3 regions of the Agrobacterium sp. A3-95 genome follow, and region 3 is predicted to be linked to each of the others. Evidence: riboswitches for the same ligand, from Rfam matches in the RefSeq annotation. Region 3 holds a riboswitch; each other region holds the start of a gene.
The links. A riboswitch is a leader RNA that binds a small molecule or an ion and turns the genes downstream of it on or off. The one in region 3 is predicted to bind thiamine pyrophosphate.

Region 1 (6,960 bases), on a different contig from region 3:
CAGCCCGGCCTTCGCAGCATCGTGCGAGAAAAACTTCACAGTCTCAGGTGTGCCGATGGTCACAGCTGTCTCTTACAAATCCTTTCAGGAACTGCCGAAAGCCAAAGCACCCGCTGTCCTTCAAAAGCTCGCCCAGGCCGTCGCAGCGGAAGGTTTCTCAGGTATCCAGATCAACAAGGCACTGTCGTCAATCGATGCCCACCAGGAAACCAGCGGAAGTGGCAGGATTCAGACGCTGCGCGTTGTCGCCCGCCAGAAAGGCGCCGCTGTCCGGATCGATGCTGTTTTCAACATTCAGGCAGGACAGATCGCCGACAAGGACGTCATCCGCAAGGGCATCTGCGACATCATAAAAGGCGTGTAAGGCATGGCTTAAAGACACTCCGGTCCAGCAGCACGAGCCGTCCTTCAGTCGTGGCATCTTCGTCTTTCTTCCCTACGGTGGAGAACCCGAGAGACAATAAAAGGCCACGCATAGCTCTAAACATCATACCTCTGTCGCAGGACGAAACTGCTGTGATTTTCAGCTACCCAAAAACGCAGTCAGCGCATGCCAGGAAATACATTGCGCCAGTCATGCTCAAAAACGGCGATACTCGATTACTTGCGCTTTCTACGCTTGTTCTTGATACCACCGAGAATTTCTATCTGCGGCCATCGCATGTTGATAGCTGGGCCTCCGAAAAGCGAGATGCCATTCAAAAAGCATATTTCTCGACGGTCAAGGATGGGGCGTTCCTGGAACCCACGCCCGAATACATGCTTTTTTGAGCTGTGTGCATATAAACCGGGGAACTCCGACGCGACATTGAATGCGGTCCTCCAGAAGACTCTCTGAAAAGAAGAGCTATGCGTTCGATCCTAACAGGAACCGACCCAAACTGTTGTGGTGCAATTATGCAACTGTCGTGCAGTCCTTACTGTCGGTGTACCTATGCACTTACTGACAGCGGAGCTGTTTGTTTCGTTTATCCAACTTTACTTTTTCCGGCGACGCAACAACGATCCGATAAATCTTGTTGAAAGGACATCGGATGGCTTACACAGGCACACAATCAAGTCCGCTCGTTATCTCTGAAACCCCTGGTGCGTTACAGCGAAACTGGAAGATTCCGGCTCGATTCCCCCTGTGTCCAGACACATTGGTAGAAGCACCGCTATTGACCTATTTTGAAAATTTGTTCGTGGGGGATGTGGCGGTCGTTACGCCCTTCGGGCAGACCACCATTGGTGATACTGCGATGACACCGGACAGCAGCAGTATTCTTTTGCTTGGTGAACATGGTGAAGACGCGATCAAACCTTGGTCGTTGATGCAGATAACGTTCGAAGACGGATACTTCGTCCACGAAAGCCACGGCATGTTCTTTTCCCGCGAAGGTGCAGAGAAGGAATTTACTCTGGCACAGGGGCTACCGTGGTGCGGTGAAGACACCATTGACGACTATTGTAGGTAACGTGCAGACGTCTAAATGCGGCTCGAGTCAATTCAGCGAAATGGCGCGACAACGATAAAGTCTTGATCCGGCCCAGAGCGTACAATGGCGAGGGCGGCGGATAGTTGCGTCAATGGCGATCCTGGCGTATCGGCCACCTCCGCCAACCGGCCACCATCCCATTTGTGGGCGACTGACCTGAAGCCCATTCGCACGGAAGCGGGCTATGACGCGGCGCTCGCGGAAGTGGAGCAGCTTTGGGGTGCGAAAAGCGGTACGCGAGACGGCGACCGACTTGATGTTCTGGCAACCCTCATCGAAGTGTATGAAGCCAAGCATCATCCGATGGACCCGCCTGACCCGATCGAGGCGATCAAATTTCGAATGGAACAGCAAGGGCTGACCCGCAAGGACCTCGAGCCGATCTTCGGCACCCGCAACCGCACCTCGGAAATCCTTAATCGACGACGCGGCCTGTCGATCGAAATGATCCGGCAATTGCACGCAACGCTCGGTATTTCGGCCGAAGTGCTGATCCGCCCCTCCCTCCACGACAAGGCGCCATCTTCGTGGCGATCGTGATCTCGCTGCTTGGCACAGGCGCACGGCCCAGGATCGCTTCGCTTCGGGCATACGCGGGAGCCGTGTCGAACAATCGCAAACCGTTCGAATATGCGGCCTCGATCAGCGAAAGTGCTGCCTCCTCTTTCGGAGGTAGCACATCATTCACATCCCATTGCCGACCTATCGACAACAGGCCCAACCCCAATTCGACTGAAGGCATGTTATTTCCCTTTGGGGTGAAAGAAAGACTGGGGCTTGATTTCAGCCGGAGAGAACGTGCCATTGCCAAGAATAACTTGGCCGACAGGCACAGTGAGATTGCGGGCAGTACCAGCCCCCTTCAGCAAGCCCGCTCGAAGATCCGGATCGGTGTCCTTATAGGAGTGGCCAGCTTCTAGATGGCAGCTATCGACAATGATCGCGCCGAGAATCTGGCTGCCCGTCCCGAGGGTAGCTCCCCAAACACAGCCGCACCGCCCAGATAGCGCCCGTTGTCCCCAATCACGATCCCTGCCGCGGGCCGGTTCGTCTTTGCCGTGAAGCCGCCTTCACCGAACTGGTTGGACGAGCCGATGATGATCGGTCCGGAAACCGCTTCAACGAGCGAATTGCTGAAGAATGTATTGTCGTCGCCGATCGACAGTTCACCAAGATCGTTGCAGAACAGGGAAACGCAAGGGAATATCGTATTGCCCGTGCCGATCTTTACCGTCGCCGAGATGAGTATGGAGAACGGATCAAAGATGACGTTTCCTCGTTGCACAAGATATTGAATGTCTCCGATGGTCATGAGTCCGCGTGAACGGCGAACATCGTCCATGAAGGTGGGGAAGTCATGTTCAAGCAACCTCTCTAGTCGTTTCTGCATCAAGAGTCGGGAGTTCGTCGCACGGTCTGAGGGCGATGTCCGAATTGTCGAGCCTATCGTGAATGAAGAACGTCAATACGTCCGTAAGGTATGGAGCTTCAGTCATCTTGCCGGGGAGGACCACGACATGACCAGGGATCGGCTCGCTGATGGCGATATTGAGCGAACGGGCGCTTGCGAGATCGGTGACATAGTCAACCTTTACGCATGCGACGTCGCGAGAGCCTTGTTCATCCCATGATGGAAAAATCCGGCGAATTCCGCGACGCAGATTCTGCGCCCGTTCCGGGATTACATCATAAGAGGGCTCGGTACTAAGCAGCGCGTCCTCATTAAACCCGACTATGCTGACCTCGCCATGGTGCATCATCGCGGCTTCATGCGGGTCCAAGAAGAAGACGCCAGCATGGGCCAGCCCCTTGGTGACGACCAAGTGGCTCTTCCAATAGCGGATTGGCAGATCGATGCCGTGATACTTCTGGAAGATTTCCTTCGCGCCTATGCCGGAGGAATAGATGATCTTGCGTGCTGAAAATGTCTTTCGCTCGCCGCTGACCTTGCCCCGTTGAAATAATCCATTTTGAAGTAAGCTCTGGCCCATTGAGAGGACCAGGGAATGAAGCGCAATCGTTTTACAGACGAACAGATCATCGGCATTCTGAAGGAGCACGACGCCGGCCCAAACCGTTCACTGGCCGCCGCAAAAGTGTGGCTTCGCGTGACTATGGATAGACGCCGTACAGATTCAAATAGTGCAACAAGTCTGGCGTCAGCGGAAGCTTGGAAAGCTCGTCATTCCTGAACCAGCCAATGGCTGCGGCATCGTCCCCGGCGGACGCTTCGCCAGAGATTTTTTCGCCCAGGAAGTCGTGAATTTCATAGATGCCCCCTTTGCCGTCTGGGACATGCAATTTTCCCAGCTCACTGACGATCCTGATCACCAGCCCCGTTTCCTCGAAGACCTCACGGATCGCGGCCAGCTCCAAGGTTTCCCCAGGATCGACGCGCCCACCGGGCAGGGTCCAGCTTCCCTCATCTGGCGGGTTGGCTCGTTGAACCAAAAGGATGCGCTTCTGCCCATCGAGAATTACGGCGCTGGCTGCTAAGGTAGGCGTATCATCCACCATGTATCACTCCCGGCAAGATCGGTTGAAGTCATTCATCGCGACCGAGCTACGCTTCTCGGCGAGCGCAGCGAGGACCGAAGCCCACAGCGCAAGCGCGGTAGACAGAAGCATGATGGAGAACAGCGCGTAGGGCGCATTGCCTTCCGTCAGCACGGCGCCCGTGATCGAGGACAGGGTAGCCCCACCTGCAAGCGTGATCGCGCCAGCCAGTCCGGCTGCACTGCCGGCAAGGTTAGGTCGTACGGAGAGAGCACCGGCATTGGCACTTGGCATCGTCAAGCCATTGCCAACGCCGACCAGAATGCAAGGACCCAACAACGCAACCACATTCTTCACGTCAGCAAATAGCAGGGTCAGGCAAATCACCGGACCGCTGCAAGCAATGATCCGCCCCAGGATCATCATGGTCGTCAGTCGATATCGGCCGGCATAGCGCCCAGACAGGAAGCTGCCAAAAACAAAGCCAGCCGTAATGCTGCCGACGATGAGACCAAGCGCAGTCGACGACATGTTGAACATCGTAGCGACGAAGGGAGCCCCGGCGAAAAACGCGTAGACCGTGCCGACGGAGAACCCCATGCACAGCGCATAGGCCCAAAAGCGTGGCGCGCGGAAAAGCGCTGGGTATGCGCGGAACTGCTGCGCTATGAAGCCAGATCGGATTCTGTTCGTCTCACCGAGTTGGAACCAACACAAGGTCAACATTGCGGTGCCCGCAAGCGCTAGGCCCCAGAAGATAGCCCGCCAGCCCAAGGCCTCATCCGCCAAACCGCCAAGCGCCGGGCCAATCATCGGTGCCAGCGCCCAGATCATCGCTGCATAGCCAATGCGGCTTGCTGTCTGCTCCTTGCCAGCATTGTCCCTGATAATCCCCATTGAAACTGGATAGCAGGAGGTGATCGCCGCCTGGAGCGAACGGAAGGTAAGAAAGGCCCAGATATTGGATGCAAGAGCACAACCGATGGACCCGACTGTGAAGAATACGAGGCTGACGATGACGATCGGCCGACGCCCGAACCGGTCGGACATCGGCCCCATGATCAGTTCCAGTATAACGGCGACAGCTGCGTAGCCCGCCAGAGACAGGCTCACGAGAGCATAATCGCTTTGGAAATCTCTTGCGATGTGCGCCATCGACGGCAGGAAGATGTTCAATGGTAGCACCGAAAGGGAGCATAGAAGGGTCAACGTAACAAGCGTAGGCGGACGTTGTGCGCTCAGTCGTGCAAGTTGGCTATGTAACGTCATTGCGGCCCCTTTTATGAGGCCGGCAAAAGAGAGAGGCGTCTGACCCGTCCCTTCGCCGGCATGATCCGGATCAGGTTCAAAGGGTCACTGCGCTGCGTTCGCCCAACAGTATCTCAGCCCTTTGACAGGGCACCCCTCGGTACTGATGAGACTAGCCTAAACTTTGAAGGATGCACATGGGGTTTGGGTTTGAAATCTGTCGCAGCGAACCTGATCGCGGCGATGTCCGATTGCTTAGGCATCCGTGACCGCTTCTGGCGCGAAGGGAAGGACTGCCGACGGCCCAAACCGGTCATTGGCCGTGGAAAAAAATCAGGAGTTGCGCGACAATTTGGTATAGCGTTTAATGTGCTTAGCTAGGCGATCAGCATCACAATCGGGACAGCACAGCCTGATCCCCTTACCAGTCAGCAGTGCTTGCGGTTTACCGCAGGATGGACAGGTCAATATTGCCGGGTTGGCATTATGGACAACGCCGCCTTTCCAAGGGAAATCGACATCCGGTCGCTGGGCCTCGAACTGAGCAAATTCCTGCCAAGAGAAATTGTTTGACAGAAAAAGCTGGTGAAGCAGTTTCAACCCCCAAAGAGGCTTCAACGAACCATCGCTGACATTGCCCGAGAAGATTAGTGTGCTCAGTGAGGTGGAGTCAGAGAGTGGCGAAAAAGAGTCAACTTTGTTCTTACCGGAGAAGGACGGCCAGATCGTTAAAGCTTGGAGTTCCTTCAAAAATTGCAACCCATCAAGGGTATTCAGTTGATCACATGAATAGACCCAAAGAGCTTTGAGCTTCGGAAATCGCGTTGCGATCCCCCGAAAGGAGGTGAGCTTGCGGCATTCAACAAGATAAAGGGACGTTAAGTGCTCAACGTCAGAGAGTCCGCAGAAATCTACTAGCGGAGCACCTTCTAAGCACCAACTCAATTCGCTGGGAGCAGGAAGTCGCTCAATCTTCTTTACTGAGCGATGGATGCCGTCAGGGTTTCCCCGAAGGAATTCCAAAGTACCAACTATCGCTGAGAAATATTCCAAATCTAAAGCCGCACCAACTTCGTTAGGATTTAAGCTGTTCTCACAACATCTTAAATAAAAGCTAAACTTGTTTCGCTGGCTTTTTCGAAGCCGCAGAGTAGGAAGTTTAGCAGCAGCCACAATGACCACAATTGGCGCGAAGCGGAAGACCGCAGTTGGCCCGTAGTGGTCATTGAGCTTGGCTAATATACAGGTATCGATTTACGATGCGCCCGCTGCTCTGGAGCCGTTTTTGGTAGACCTCCATTCGGTCATGGACTTTTTCCGCGACTTTCTGCGACGGTATATTTTCGGGGCTTATTATGCTGACCACCCTGCCCAGGCCAAGGGTGTTCAGCGCATGGCCCCGACAAGCTGTCGCAGCCTCAGTAGCAAAGCCGTTCCCCCAGAAGCCACGCCACAGATGATACCCAATTTCCGGTTCGGTGCCTTCAGGGGTCTCTTGGAGAGTAATCCCACAGTCGCCGATGACCTGTCCAGAAGAAGGGTCAACTACTGCCCAAAGGCCGAAGCCGTGCTTGAGGTAGCTGTCGAATGAAAGCTCCTGAAACCAAGTCCGGATTTCCGATGACGACTTGGTGCTTGGATAGAATTTCATGCATTCATGGTCGGCGTAAATCTTGCTCAACGCGTCTAGGTCTTGTTTCTCGACTTCCCTAAGAAGCAGTCGGTTAGTCCTCATAAT
Region 2 (7,485 bases), on a different contig from region 3:
GACGAACATGTCTGGGGCGGTGGCGAACAGATGTCCTATTTCGACATGCGCGGCCGCCGCTTTCCGCTCTGGACCTCCGAACCCGGTGTCGGCCGCGACAAGACCGCTGAAATCACCTTCAAGGCTGACGTCAGCGGCAAGGCGGGTGGCGATTATTACAACACCAATTACCCGCAGCCGACCTATCTGTCGTCGCGCAAATATGCGCTGCATGTGGAAACCAGCGCCTATTCGGTCTTCGATTTCCGCAACGAAGATTTCCACGAAGTCGAGATCTGGGCGATCCCCGAAAGAATTGAGTTTTTCACCGGCGATCGTTTCACCGATATCGTTTCTGCCCTCTCGCTGCGGTTCGGACGCCAGCCGGAACTACCGGGGTGGGTCTATAGCGGCGCGATCATCGGGTTAAAGGATGGCGCCAACTCCTTTGCCCGGCTGGAAAAAATCCGCGCTGCCGGAACCAAGGTCTCCGGCCTGTGGTGCGAGGACTGGGTGGGGCTTCGCCAGACATCCTTCGGCGCCCGGCTATTCTGGGACTGGCAGGCCAATGAGGCGCGTTATCCGCATCTGCGTCAGAAGATCGCCGAGCTTGCCGATCAGGGCATTCGTTTTCTGGGATACGTGAACCCCTATCTCTGCGTCGACGGCCCGCTTTTTCCGGAGGCGGAGGCGGCCGGTTATTTCGCCACCGGCGCGGACGGCAAGACGGCGCTCGTGGATTTCGGCGAGTTCGATTGTGGCGTGGTCGATTTCACCAATCCGGCCGCAGCCGAGTGGTTTTCCGAAGAGATCATCGGCAAGAACATGCTTGATTTCGGCCTTTCCGGCTGGATGGCCGATTTCGGCGAATATCTGCCGATCGACATCACGCTATCGAACGGCATCGACGCCAAGCTGATGCACAATGCCTGGCCGACGCTCTGGGCAGAGGTCAACGCCAAGGCCGTTGAAAGCCGCGGCAAAACCGGCGAAGCGCTGTTCTTCATGCGCGCGGGCTTTACCGGTGTGCAAGCCCACTGCCCGCTGCTGTGGGGCGGTGACCAGTCCGTCGATTTCTCCCGCCATGACGGTCTCGTCACCGTCATATGCGGTGCGCTGTCCTCCGGTCTTCTCGGCAATGCCTATCACCATTCCGATATTGGCGGTTATACCAGCCTGTTCGGCAATGTCAGAACCCCGGAACTCATCATGCGCTGGGCGGAGATGGCAGCCTTTACTCCTGTCATGCGCACCCATGAGGGCAATCGCCCGCGCGACAATCTCCAGATCGATCAGGACGAGACCGTTCTTGGCCATTTTGCCCGCATGACGGCAATCTATGTCGCACTCGCCCCCTATCTCAAATCGCTTTCCACTGAAGCGGCCAAAACCGGCCTGCCGGTACAGCGCCCGCTTTTCCTGCATCACGAGAACGACCGGCAGACCTATGCCATTCAGGACAGCTATCTCTACGGGGCCGACATGCTGGTCGCACCCGTGTGGAAGGCGGGGGAGACGCAGCGCACGCTTTACCTTCCGGGTGATGGGGAATGGGTGCATCTTTGGAGTGGCGCGCGGTATTTTGGCGGGCACGAGATCACCGTGGAGGCTCCGATAGGCCAGCCGGCTGTGTTCTACCGCGCTGAAACGCCCTTTACTGCGTTATTTGAACAGCTTCGCAATATCGCTTGAAGCATCACCTTCCGGCCATTTCCAAAAAACGCCGCAAATATTGCGGCGTTCAACCGATGCTCTAACAGGCCCCGCTAAACGGCCATCAGCCCGTCAGGCGTGGTGATGTAATGGCTTTCTTGAACAGCACCGTCATCGCATCACTGATGCCCTGGGACGGGCTGACTTCGAAATACAGGCCCGGGGAAGCACAGCTCTGCATGCGTGAGCCGATTTCCGCCTGAAAGGGCTTGATCCAGCTATTATACCAATCATTCGTCGGCAGCGGCAGATAGGTGGTATAAAGCACCGCGATACGAAAACCCTTTTCCTTCAATTTCGTACAGTCTTTGATGTCGATCGGCTCCTGACAGCGGCCTCCCGTCAGTTTTTTCGTACAGGAGGACGGCTTGTAACTGTCGCCCACCCCGTCTGAAACAAAGAAAATAACCTTATCCGGGTTCGCCGAGCTTGCGCCCGTGCCCGAACTGCCGACCTTATCTCCAATCTGGATCAGTGCCCGGTCGAAATCTGTTTGCTGGTCGTTGTTGTATCCCTGATAGGGGATCGACATCAGGTTGATTTCACCAGCTTTTTTCTTTGCTGCGTCCAGATCCGATGTTAGCGAAACGACCTCAAGCAGCTTGGTATCTTCCGCCCGTTCCCCAAAGGTATAGACGGCCATGCGATATTGATTGCTGCTTTTGCGCGTGGACTTTGCCGTGTCCATCAGGCTGGCGGTTGCCTTGGCAACCACGTCGATACGCGTCGTAACCCCGAGTTTCTTGGCCTTGAAGTAATAGCTGTTCGGGTCTGCCACGCCGTCCTTCACGATGTGGCAGGCAAAAGCGCATTTATCGCCAGTATTCGCAACCAGGGTGGCAACATCCGTGGGTGTCGCGCCCACTCCCATGGAGGGCGTATTATCAAGCAGAAGATAGAAATCGCTGAAGGTTTCCGTTTCGTATTTGGCCGTGGCCGTGCCGGCAACCGAAACGAAATCCTTCCCCAGAAGCCCTGAGAGGGTCGTGCTGACCGACGCCTTGAAGCTGACGGACGACTCGACCACATTGCCGTGCTTGATCACCGAAACATCGACCGAGGTAATGGTGTAGTCCGCGTCGCCGCGCTGATTGCCATCGAAGAATGCCCGGGCTTCTTCATTGCCGACGGGAATGACACCGTCCCCCGACATCTTCTTTGCCGCCTGAACACTTGCGGACATATCGGCGACTGCCGCCAGAGCCGCGGAATCCGCTGCCTGCTGCAGATCGGCTTTGACCGACATGCCGCGCGTAATATCGAGCGTCACACCGGCAGCCCCGCACAGAGGCACCATGAGCAGCGCGGTCAGAATGCCAAAATTTCCAGATTTCTCTCGCCAGAAGTTTTTCAAGTTCGCCCCCAACCAATCTGGGAGATAAAGCTAATACAGCGGAATTGAAAAGCGGTTTCAATAAATAACTAATTTTTGATAAACTTAATATAATCAACAACTAATATGTTCGCGGCAAATTCGCCAATATTCTCGTTAACTTTCAACGTTGACATTACTTCAAAACCCTCCTAGCAAAACAGTCTCTTCCGAGGGGAGCACCTGACGGTGCTGAGATGGCGATGAGCCGGACCCTTGAACCTGATCCGGGTCATGCCGGCGTAGGAACGGAAACTGTAGCGCGTTTGCGTTACTGCCCTTTCTCTTCTCCGCTTTGCCCGGATCTCCGTGATCGCCACAGCTGGAGACCGAACGATGATGATGAAACATCCTTCCCTTCGTATACGGTACGGCTGCGTCTGAGTCCCGGCCGATGCGTGCCTCCCATGCGCTGAAGGGCGTCGTTCTTATTCTGATTGTCTGGCAGCTGGGCATCTGGCTGTTTGCACCGCCCCGCTACATCCTGCCCTCGCCCGCCGATGTTGCCGCAGCACTCCTGCGCCAGCCAGCCTTCCTGTTCGGACAGGCCATGGTGACATCAGGTGAAATGGCTGTCGGGCTTGCGGCTGGCATTGCCGCCGGCATTCTCGTTGCCTTTACGATTGCCGCCGTCCCGCGTTTTGGCCGCCTCGTCTGGCCCATGGTTCTCGTGTTGCAGGCATTTCCGGTCTTCGTGCTGGCCCCTATTCTCGTACTCTGGTTCGGTTTCGGCATGGCCTCGAAAGTTGTCATGACGGCGATCATCATCTTTTTTCCCGTCGCTTCAGCCTTCACCGACGGCCTCAACCGCACGGATCGGACAATCCTCGATGCCGCCTCGCTGACGGAGGCGAGCCACTGGCAAATCCTCACCCGGCTGCGTGTGCCGCTGGCGCTTCCCGCACTCATTTCCGGGCTGAGGGTCGCAGCTCCGCTCGCCCCGCTCGGCGCGGTCATTGGCGAATGGGTGGGCGCCTCCGCCGGGCTCGGTTTTGTCATGATCCAGTCCAATGCCCGCATGCAGACCGACACAATGTTCGCCGCCATGACTATTCTCGCCGTCATGGCGGTGCTGCTGCGGCTTGTCGTCGACCGGGCAACGGCCAACCTCGCCCCCTGGGCCAAAGAAACAGACCATCTCATTCCTTTCAAACATTTGCGGAGACTTTCGGCACCATGAAACGAACTCTTCTTTCCCTCGTCGTCGCGGCAGCAATCGTGTTTGCGCCCGTGCAATCGCAGGCGGCCGACAAGCTTACCGTATTGCTGGAATGGTTCGTGAACCCGGACCATGCACCGATGGTGATCGCCAAGGAACGCGGCCTGTTCGCAGATGCCGGGCTGGACGTTGAGCTGGTTCCGCCTGCGGACCCATCCGCCGTGCCGCGTCTCGTCTCGGCAAAACAGGCCGATATCGGCGTTCACTACCAGCCGAACCTCTATCTAGACCACGATGCCGGGCTGCCGCTCGTCCGTTTCGGCACGCTGGTCGAAACCCCGCTGAACACCGTCACCGTTCTGGCCGACGGGCCGATCAAGAGCCTGAAGGACCTGAAGGGCAAGAAGGTCGGCTTCTCCGTTTCCGGCTTCGAGGATGCGATGCTGAAGCGGATGCTGGAGAAGGAGGGACTGACGAAAGACGATGTGGAACTGGTCAACGTCAATTTCTCACTCTCGCCGTCCCTGATCGCCGGCAAGGTCGATGCCACGCTTGGCGGTTTCCGCAATTTCGAACTGACGCAGATGAAGCTTGAGGGCCACGAAGGCCGCTCGTTCTTCCCCGAGGAACATGGCGTGCCCGCATATGACGAGCTCATCTTCGTCACCCATCGTGATCTCGTGAAAGATAGCCGCCTGCCGCGTTTTCTCTCGGCCGTTGAGCAGGCGGCGATTTTCATCACCAACCACCCGCAAGAATCCTGGCAGCTTTTCATCAAGGCCTATCCGAACCTTGACGACGCGCTGAACAAACAGGCGTTTTTCGATACGCTGCCGCGTTTCGCCAAACGTCCAGCCGCACTCGATCGCGCCCGCTACACACGCTTCGGCACCTTCATGCAGGACATGCAACTGATCAAGCAGGCGCCGGCAGCGGAAGACATTGCCGTGGAGTTGCAATAACCATGGCAAACAGTTTTCCGACTGCGGCGAAGGCCGCAGAGATCCTCGAAAGGGTAAGGCAGACGCGCCCGCGCGTGCATTGCCTGATGAACACCGTGGTACAGAAATTCACCGCGGACGGCATTACCGTCGTCGGCGGCATACCCTCGATGACGACTTCACTCGAAGAAATCGGTGCTTTCGTCACAAAAGCCGATGCGGTGACGATCAATCTCGGCACGCTCGACGCCGACCGGCGCAAAGTCATTCGATTTGCCGTCGAGATCGCCCGCGCGGCTGGCAAGCCGTGGATTCTGGACCCCGTGCATTGCGACTATTCGCCATCGCGACTGGCGTTCGCGCGTGACCTGATCTCGCTTGGACCCACCATCGTGCGCGGCAACAGCGCTGAGATGAGCCTGATCGGTGCTGTTCCGAACGCCATCAGGATAGAGACCGGACCTGTCGATAACCTGCGCGACGCCACAAGGAGCGTCAGAATCGTCAACGGTCACCCGTGGATGGCGAAGGTGACAGGCACGGGTTGCCTATCGGGTGGCGTCATCGCCGCCTTCATGGCGGTGGAAAAAGACGCACTGACGGCCGCCGCCGCCGCCCTCGCCATCACGGGTGTCGCAGCCGAACTGGCAGCGAAAAACGCCAAAGGCCCCGGCACATTCGAGCCGGCATTTCTGGATGTGCTTTCAGAAATTTCCGGCGAAGACATAATAAACCATGCGAGGATTGAGCATGAACAAGGTTGATTACCGTCTCAACGCGCTGGTCGATGCGAGCATCGGCGATGTTGCGCCCTTGGGCGAGCTTGCTCTGGCGGCCGCACTCAACGGCGCGACCATTCTGCAATATCGCGACAAACACGCCTCCACGCGGGAGATGATCGAAAACGCCAGCGCCATTCGCGAAGCCATTGCCGGCACGGGCGTGCCGCTGGTCATCAACGACCGGGTGGATGTGGCGCTCGCCTCTGGCGCGGACGGCGTGCATCTCGGCGCCGATGATATGGATGCCAAAACCGCCAGACGCATCCTTGGAGATAAGGCGATCATCGGCCTCACCGTCAAGAACCGCGCCGATGCCGAGCGGGCGGCCTCCATGCCCACCGATTACGCCTGCATTGGTGGCGTGTTCGAAACCGTTTCCAAGGTCAATCCAGACAAGCCTGTCGGCCTTGACGGCTTTACGACGCTCCGCACTCTGCTCCGCGAATTGCGGCCGGGCATGCCGGTGGGCGCCATCGCCGGTATCGATCTTGCCCGGGTGCCGAACGTCATCGCCGCCGGTGCGGATGGTGTCGCCGTCATTTCTGCAATCTTCCGCGCAAACGATATTGCCAGCACAACCAGGGACTTCCGCGCGGCAGTCGATGCAGCGCTGAAAGCGAGACAGTCATGACAGCAATCGCATTGACCATCGCCGGCTCAGACAGCGGCGGCGGCGCGGGCATTCAGGCCGACATCAAGACTTTCTCGGCACTCGGCGCCTATGCCGCCAGCGTCATCACCGCCATCACCGCCCAGAACACCAAAGGTGTGACGGCAGTGGAGGATATTTCCGTCGCCACCATCGTCGCGCAGATGGATGCGGTTTTTTCCGATCTTGCCGTCAATGCGGTGAAGATCGGCATGGTATCGCGGATCGAAACCATCGCGGCCATAGCTGCAAGGCTTCGGCAGCAGCCCCAGCCGGTGGTGCTTGACCCCGTGATGGTTGCGACCTCCGGCGACCGTCTGTTGCATGCGGATGCGATCGAGACATTACGGCGCGACCTGCTGCCGCTCGCCACCATCGTCACGCCGAACCTGCCTGAAGCAGCGCTTCTCACCGGCTTGCCTATTGCAGACACCGAGGCGGAGATCACCCGTCAGGCCGAGATGATCCTGAAGGTGGGCGCGAAAGCCGTGCTCATCAAGGGCGGCCATGGCGACGGGCCGCAGAGTACGGATTATCTGTTTGCAGACGGCACCGTGCAGGCGCTTTCCGCTATGCGAGTGGACACGAAAAACGACCATGGGACCGGCTGCACGCTGGCGGCGGCGATCACCGCGCATCTGGCCATGGGGCATAACCTGGCGGAGGCGGTTGGTCTTGCGAAGGACTATCTGAATGGGGCGCTTGACGCTGGTCGGGGGCTTGCCGTCGGGAACGGTCGGGGACCGGTGCATCATTTTTATCGGTGGTGGGGGTGAAGGTTAGAGTGGAGCGTAGGGCTTACCCCCCTCTGTCCTGCCGGACATCTCCCCCTCAAGGGGGGAGATCGACAAGTGGCCTGCCCCGGGCGTTTTAGTTGGCGGACGAGATCG
Region 3 (7,485 bases):
TGCCGGCAAGACAACGCTTTTGAAGATGCTGACCGGCCAGCTTCAGCCCGATAGCGGCACGGTAAAGCTCGGCACCAATCTGGAGATCGCGACGCTTGACCAGAAGCGTGAGGATCTCAATCCAAACGATACGCTCGCTCATTACCTCACCGACGGTCGCGGCGACAATTTGCTGGTCAATGGCGAGTTGAAACATGTGACGGGTTACATGAAGGACTTCCTGTTCCAGCCGGAACAGGCCCGCACGCCCATCCGCAACCTCTCCGGTGGTGAGCGCGCCCGTCTTATTCTTGCGCGCATTCTGGCGCGGCCTACCAACCTGCTGATCCTTGACGAGCCGACCAACGATCTCGATATCGAAACGCTCGATCTGTTGCAGGAAATCGTTGCGGGCTTTTCCGGCACGGTCATTCTCGTCAGCCACGACCGCGACTTCCTCGACCGTACCGTCACCTCCACAATCGCGCCCGCCAATCCGGACCAGCCTGATGGACGCTGGATCGAATATGCCGGCGGCTATTCGGACATGATGGCGCAACGCAAGGGTGCCGCAGAAGAAAAGCGCAAGGCGGAGAAGCAGGAAAAGGCAAAGACCGCCCCTTCCGCCTCCGCGTCGCAGGACCCTTCAAAGGCCAAGGGCAAGCTTTCCTTCAAGCAAAAATTTGCGCTCGAAAACCTTCCAAAGGAAATGGAGAAGGCGCAGGGCGAAATCGCCAAGCGTGAGCAGCGCATGGCCGATCCCAATCTGTTCACCAAGGACCCGGCTACCTTCAATACGCTGGCGCAGGAAATGACGAAGCTGCGCGAAAAGCTCGAAGCCATGGAAGAGGAATGGCTGGAGTTGGAGATGCTGCGCGAGGAAATTGAAGGGTGACTTGGTCGCGATTTCTTGACTGAGGTCTCATCCACCTTTGACAGGGAGGTGGAATTGCCGTTTCCTGTGCGGGTTCGGAGGAGTTCACAAAATGCGCATGATCTTCGTCAATCTGCCGGTCAAGAATATCGAGACATCGAGAAGCTTCTTCACGGCTCTCGGTTTCACCTTCAATCCGGAATATTCGGATGACCGCACGCTCTGCATGATCGTTGAGGAGAACATCTTCGTGATGCTTCTTCAGGAGGAGCGTTTTCGCGATTTCATCAATGGCGATATCGCCGACGCCACACGCAGCACCGAGGTCCTGACCTGTCTCACAGCGGGAAGCCGTGAGGAAATCGACCGGATGATCGAAACGGCGCTTGCCTCCGGTGGCAACACCTGGAAACCGGTTCAGGATCACGGTTTCATGTATGCCGGTAGTTTTCAGGATCCCGACGGCCATGTCTGGGAACTGGTGCACATGGTGCAGCAGGCCTGACGGCAGCCATCTTGCCAATCAGAGACAGCGGGACTACATCATCATCTTGATCTAACGGGGTGTCTTTTGTGCTTGCGTGCAAAAGGCTGAGAGGCTTGCCAACCCGAAGAACCTGATCCGGTTCATACCGGCGGAGGGATTAGACGGCTTAAGGCAAGCGGCTATTTCCCTTTTCGTTTTTTGAGGAGATACCCGTGCGCCGTCGTCTTTTCTTGAATTCCCTCGTTGCCGTTTCGTTGTTTCTGCCCGGTATTGCCACTGCTCAGGACAGACAGGAACTGACCGTCTATACCTATGAAAGCTTCGTTTCCGAATGGGGTCCCGGCCCCAAGGTGAAAGAGGCCTTCGAGAAGGTGTGCAATTGCACGGTCAATTTCGTCGGTGTGGCGGATGGCGTGGCGCTGCTCAACCGCCTGAAGCTTGAAGGGGCGGCGTCGAAGGCGGATGTCGTTGTTGGTCTCGACACCAATCTGGTCGCGGAAGCGAAACAGACCGGCCTCTTCGATATCAGCGGTATCGATGCATCGGCGGCCAAGGTGCCGGGCGGTTACAAGGACGACGTTTTCGTCCCTTACGACTACGGTCATTTCGCCGTTGTCTACGACACGCAGACGATAAAAAATCCGCCGACGAGCCTGAAGGATCTGGTGGACGGCGATCCTTCACAGAAAATCGCCATTCAGGACCCGCGCACCTCCACGCCGGGGCTTGGCCTGCTCCTCTGGGTGAAGTCCGTTTACGGCGACAAGGCACCGGAAGCCTGGGCGAAGCTCCGGAAGCGCATTCTAACCGTCACGCCGGGCTGGTCGGAATCCTATGGCCTTTTCACCAAGGGTGAGGTGCCGATGGTGCTCTCCTACACCACGTCGCCTGCCTATCACATGGTCTCGGAAAAGACGGATCGCTATCAGGCCGCGGGTTTTTCCGAGGGGCACTACATCCAGATCGAGGTTTCCGGCCTTCTCAAAAACGCGCCGCACAAGGAACTGGCGAAGCAGTTCCTCGCTTTCACGCTCACATCAGGATTTCAGGATGCCATTCCGGAAAACAACTGGATGATGCCGGTCGCGGCAACGTCCACGCCCCTGCCCGAGGCATTTTCCAAACTCGTCGTACCGCAGAAGACCTTCCTGATGGACCCGGAAGAGGTGGCGAAGAACCGCAAGGCCTGGATCGACGAATGGCTTGCGGCCATGAGCATGAACTGAGCAAGAGGCACGCCCGCGCATGATGCTGCGTCGCGACTACAGATGGTCGATCATTGGCGGAACGGCGGCGTTTGCCGCCGTTTTCCTGTTCATGGCGCTTGCTGTCTCAGCACTCCTGTCTTTCGATGCCGGCACATCCGCCGCCGGAATCGTGGATGCCTACACGCTGCGCATCCTGCGCTTCACGCTCTATCAGGCAACGTTGTCCACTGTTCTTTCCATTGTTCTCGGACTGCCGGTGGCGCTTGCGCTCTCCCGCAGACAGGATTTTCCGGGGCGGATTTGGATTATCAGGTTGATGGCTGTGCCGATGGGGCTGCCGGTCATCGTCGGCGCCTTCGGCATTATCACGATCTGGGGCAGGCAGGGTGTTTTGAATACTGCCCTTGTTTTTGCCGGTGCGGAGCAGCCCTTCAGTATTTACGGCCTCTCCGGCATTCTCATCGCCCATGTGTTTTTCAATCTGCCGCTTGCGGTGCGGCTGATGCTGGCCGGGCTGGAGCGGATTCCGGGCGAATATTGGCGGATGGCAGCAAGTCTTGGCATAGGGCCGGTTTCGGTTTTCCGCTTCATCGAGTGGCCGGCCGTCTCGCGGCTTGTTCCCGGTATTGCCGGGCTTGTCTTTATGCTGTGCGCCACCAGCTTCACGCTAGTGCTTCTGCTGGGCGGTGGACCGGCGGCGACGACACTTGAGGTCGCAATCTATCAGGCGCTGCGGTTTGATTTCGATCCGCAACGGGCAATCGCGCTTTCGGTTTTGCAGATTGCAGTCACAGCAGTTCTGCTCGGCCTTCTTGCCTTTTTGCCATCGCCCGAGGCGGAAATTGCCTCGCTTGGCCGCCCTGTTCGCCGTTTCGACGGCAAGAGTGTTGGCGCGCGCCTGTGGGACGGAGCGGCAATCATTTTTGCGGTTCTGCTGGTCGGCCTGCCGCTTGTTGCCATAACCGTCTCGGGTTTGGGGGCCGATCTGCCGCGTCTTTTGTCAGCGCCGATCTTCCTGCGTGCGGCGGCGACCAGCCTTGCAATCGCTGCGTTCTCCGCAACTCTCGTCGTGCTCTGCTGCTTTGCGATCATCGGTGCGCGACAGGCCGTGGGTTCCAAACGGCACGCGGCTCAACCCTTGCGCCTTTTGTCCGCCACGCTCGGGGCGGGGTCATCGCTGGTGCTGCTGGTGCCGCCCGTCGTGCTGGGAAGCGGGTGGTTCCTGTTGCTGCGGCCCTTTGGAGATGTCAGTTTTTATGCTCCCGTTCTCGTGGCACTCATCAACATGCTGATGGCGTTGCCGCTTGCCATGCGGGTGCTGGAGCCAGCCTTTACCAGTCATTTTTTACGCACGTCCCGGCTCTCCGCCAGCCTTGGGCTTCAGGGATTGACGCGGCTGCGGTTCGCCGATCTGCCGGTTCTGCGGCGGCCGCTGCTGATGGCATTTTCCTTTGCCATGGCCCTGTCGCTCGGTGATCTCGGGGCGGTTGCCCTGTTCGGATCGGAAAATTTCATCACCTTGCCATGGCTGGTCTATAGCAATATGGGCAGCTACCGCACCAATGATGCCGCCGGATACGCGTTCATCCTTGGCATCGTCTGCCTGTTGCTTGCCGCGGGCGGCGTTTCACGGCAATCCCAATCAGCAAGGGCGAGCATATGACGGGTGACGAATTCGCCGTGGGGCTGGACAAGGTCAGGCTGCGGCTCGGAACGCAGGATTTCGATCTCGATTGTACATTCCCGCAAGGCCAGATGACCGCCGTCGTCGGTGCCTCCGGTTCTGGCAAGTCGACGCTCCTCAATCTCATTGCCGGTTTTGAATTGCCCGATTCCGGGCGCGTCCTGATCGGCGGGCGGGACATGAAGGCGCTCGATCCTTCCGAGCGACCGGTCTCTTCGATCTTCCAGGATAATAATCTTTTCGCCCATCTCGATATCTTCACCAATGTCGCGCTCGGCATCAGCCCCGGGCTGCAGCTGGGGGCGGAAGACAGGCAGAGGATCGACGTGGCGCTCACACGCGTTGGTCTTGCGGGTTTTGACAAACGTTTGCCGGGCACGCTTTCCGGCGGGGAAAGGCAAAGGGCGGCGCTGGCGCGTGCGCTGGTCCGGAAAAAACCGGTCATGCTGCTGGACGAGCCTTTCGCGGCCCTAGATCCGGGGCTGCGGGCGGGCATGACCTCCCTGCTTCTCGACTTGCATGCCGAAACAAAAAATACGGCGATTATTGTTACGCACCATCCAGACGACATAAAAAAGCTGGCGCAGCGGGTGGTTTTTCTTGATCGTGGCCGCGTTGTCTATGCGGGCTCGACCACAGATTTCTTCGCCACACAAAATGTGAAGGCGGTCGACAGTTTTCTGAACGGCTGATCGCCTTATTTTCGACGCGTGCCGCTGGCAATCGCTTTAGATAACTTCAATGGCGTTAATTTGCACTTGCCAGTTTCAAGTCGTTGCCCGAGAAAAGACGAGAATTATTGCGTTCTTCAGGAATATTCCGGACTTGATGGATCGTTTTTACCGTTTCGACATTCATGGCTCGTTGGGGCGAATCTGTTATTCTGGTCTGCAATTAACGGATGATCAGGAACGTTAGGGGCAGGCATAGAGAATGAGAAATAGCATGACTGCGCAGTGGAGGCTTTTCTCCCGTTCAGGCCTTCGCCGTTCGGGCAGGATGGCTGCCGTGTGTTCCGTGCTGACGGCGTCTGCCGTATTCCTGTCATCGTGTCAGTCTCTCTTCAGCCCGGCCTACCAGTCCACCTTGCGGCCTTCGGACAATCCGCAGACCGTGGAAGAGGTGCAGAAGAATGATCCCCGTGCGCAGATGGGCGCGCGCGAACATCCGCGTATTGTGGCGAGTTATGGTGGCGAATATCGTGATGCCAAGACGGAGCGGCTTGTCGCCCGTATTGCCGGCGCGCTGACGGCTGTTTCGGAAAATCCGCAGCAATCCTATCGCATCACCATCCTCAACTCGCCTGCTATCAACGCTTTTGCGCTGCCGGGGGGGTATCTTTACGTGACGCGCGGGCTTCTGGCACTCGCCAACGATGCATCGGAAGTGGCCGCCGTGCTTTCGCATGAGATGGGCCACGTTACCGCAAACCACGGCATCGAGCGCCAGCGCCGGGAAGAGGCGGAGGTGATTGCAAGCCGTGTGGTCGCCGAGGTTCTGTCGAGCGATCTCGCCGGCAAACAGGCGCTTGCGCGCGGCAAGCTGCGGCTTGCGGCTTTTTCGCGCCAGCAGGAATTGCAGGCAGACGTGATTGGTGTGCGCATGTTGGGTGAGGCCGGCTACGACCCCTTCGCATCGCCGCGGTTTCTGGATTCCATGGCAGCCTATGCGCGTTTCTCCTCGGCTGATCCCGAAAATGACCAGAGCCTCGACTTTCTTTCCAGCCACCCCAACACGCCGCAGCGCATCGAGCTTGCACGCCGGCATGCCCGCGCCTTCGGTCAGGACGGTCAGGTCGGGGATCGTGGTCGCGACTGGTTTCTGGATGGCATAGATGGCCTGCTTTACGGCGACAGCCCGCAGGAGGGTTATGTCCGAGGCCAGACCTTCCTGCACGGAACGCTCGGTATCCGTTTCGATGTGCCGGAAGGTTTCGTCATCGACAACAAGGTCGAGGCCGTTCTTGCGACGGGTCCGGGCGATGTGGCGATCCGTTTCGACGGCGTGGCCGATCCGAAACAGACCACTCTTGCCAATTACTTGACCAGCGGCTGGGTTGCCGGCCTAATGCCGGAAACCGTGAAGGAAACGCAGATCAACGGTCTGGAGGCTGCGACAGCCCGTGCGACGGCGGACAAATGGGACTTTGACGTTACCGTCATCCGTGTCGGTCAGCAGATATTCCGCTTCCTGACGGCCGTGCCGAAGGGGAACACGCAGCTCGATTCCATCGCCAACGTGTTGCGAACGAGTTTCCGCAAGATGACGCCGCAGGAGATCGCATCGTTAAAACCTCTGCGCGTGCGCGTGGTGACGGTCAAGCCCGGTGAAACCGTGGCAACGATTGCCGCACGTATGATGGGGACCGACCGCAAGCTCGACATGTTCCGCATGATGAATGCGATGAGCGCCACCGCCACGCTTCAGCCCGGCCAGCGGGTGAAGATCATTGCGGAATGAGATGCTAACAAAAAACCCCGGATTGTGATCCGGGGTTTTTCGTTTCAGACGTTATCGATAATTACCGCCACTCGCGCACATCGACGAAATGACCGGCGATGGCCGCCGCCGCTGCCATGGCGGGGGAGACGAGGTGGGTGCGGCTCTTATAGCCCTGGCGGCCCTCGAAGTTGCGGTTCGAGGTGGAGGCGCAACGTTCGCCAGGCTTGAGGCGGTCGTCATTCATGGCAAGGCACATGGAGCAGCCCGGTTCGCGCCATTCGAAACCGGCTTCGAGGAAAATCTTGTCCAGACCTTCCTTTTCCGCCTGCTCCTTCACGAGACCGGAGCCGGGCACGATCATGGCCGAGACGGTGGGCGCGACCTTGCGGCCGTCGACGATCTTTGCCGCTGCGCGCAAATCCTCGATACGGCCATTGGTGCAGGAGCCGATGAAAACGCGGTCGATGGCGATATCGGTGATGCGCGTACCGGGTTTCAAGCCCATATAATCCAGCGCACGCCACTTGGAAGTACGCTTGTTTTCTTCCTCGATATCATCCGGATTGGGAACGATGCCCTCGACGGACGTCACGTCCTCAGGCGATGAGCCCCAGGAGACGATCGGCGGCAGATTGGCGGCGTCCAGCACCACGATCTTGTCGTAATGGGCGCCCTCATCGGATTTCAGCGTTTTCCAGTAGGCGATGGCCTGTTCCAACGTCACGCCCTTTGGTGCGCGCGGCTTGTCCTTGATGTAGTCAAAGGTGGTCTCATCAGGCGCGATCAGACCTGCACGGGCGCCGCCCTCGAT

Region 1: another riboswitch for thiamine pyrophosphate. It lies ahead of ACQZ5Y_RS28110 (Bcr/CflA family efflux MFS transporter); the one in region 3 lies ahead of thiB (thiamine ABC transporter substrate binding subunit).
Region 2: another riboswitch for thiamine pyrophosphate. It lies ahead of ACQZ5Y_RS08865 (ABC transporter permease); the one in region 3 lies ahead of thiB (thiamine ABC transporter substrate binding subunit).

The regions. Positions count from the first base shown of each region.
Region 1 is NZ_JBNWDR010000021.1:123-7,082, reverse strand. It holds gene ACQZ5Y_RS28150 (hypothetical protein) at 1-364, shown strand, start outside; gene ACQZ5Y_RS28145 (hypothetical protein) at 517-771, shown strand; gene ACQZ5Y_RS28140 (hypothetical protein) at 1,035-1,457, shown strand; gene ACQZ5Y_RS28135 (helix-turn-helix domain-containing protein) at 1,542-2,018, shown strand; partial or broken gene ACQZ5Y_RS28130 (aldo/keto reductase) at 2,053-2,220, opposite strand; gene ACQZ5Y_RS28125 (hypothetical protein) at 2,395-2,790, opposite strand; gene ACQZ5Y_RS28120 (FAD-binding oxidoreductase/lyase) at 2,840-3,538, opposite strand; gene ACQZ5Y_RS28115 (NUDIX hydrolase) at 3,591-3,995, opposite strand; gene ACQZ5Y_RS28110 (Bcr/CflA family efflux MFS transporter) at 3,999-5,243, opposite strand; TPP riboswitch at 5,274-5,390, opposite strand; gene ACQZ5Y_RS28105 (leucine-rich repeat domain-containing protein) at 5,556-6,395, opposite strand; gene ACQZ5Y_RS28100 (GNAT family N-acetyltransferase) at 6,445-6,957, opposite strand.
Region 2 is NZ_JBNWDR010000002.1:718,420-725,904, reverse strand. It holds gene ACQZ5Y_RS08875 (alpha-glucosidase) at 1-1,671, shown strand, start outside; gene ACQZ5Y_RS08870 (TadE/TadG family type IV pilus assembly protein) at 1,757-3,046, opposite strand; TPP riboswitch at 3,228-3,330, shown strand; gene ACQZ5Y_RS08865 (ABC transporter permease) at 3,459-4,244, shown strand; gene ACQZ5Y_RS08860 (ABC transporter substrate-binding protein) at 4,241-5,185, shown strand; gene ACQZ5Y_RS08855 (hydroxyethylthiazole kinase) at 5,188-5,928, shown strand; gene thiE (thiamine phosphate synthase) at 5,915-6,577, shown strand; gene thiD (bifunctional hydroxymethylpyrimidine kinase/phosphomethylpyrimidine kinase) at 6,574-7,371, shown strand.
Region 3 is NZ_JBNWDR010000005.1:196,413-203,897, forward strand. It holds gene ACQZ5Y_RS15460 (ABC-F family ATP-binding cassette domain-containing protein) at 1-874, shown strand, start outside; gene ACQZ5Y_RS15465 (VOC family protein) at 966-1,358, shown strand; TPP riboswitch at 1,404-1,514, shown strand; gene thiB (thiamine ABC transporter substrate binding subunit) at 1,553-2,566, shown strand; gene thiP (thiamine/thiamine pyrophosphate ABC transporter permease ThiP) at 2,586-4,211, shown strand; gene ACQZ5Y_RS15480 (ATP-binding cassette domain-containing protein) at 4,208-4,924, shown strand; gene ACQZ5Y_RS15485 (M48 family metalloprotease) at 5,232-6,692, shown strand; gene leuC (3-isopropylmalate dehydratase large subunit) at 6,754-7,485, opposite strand, start outside.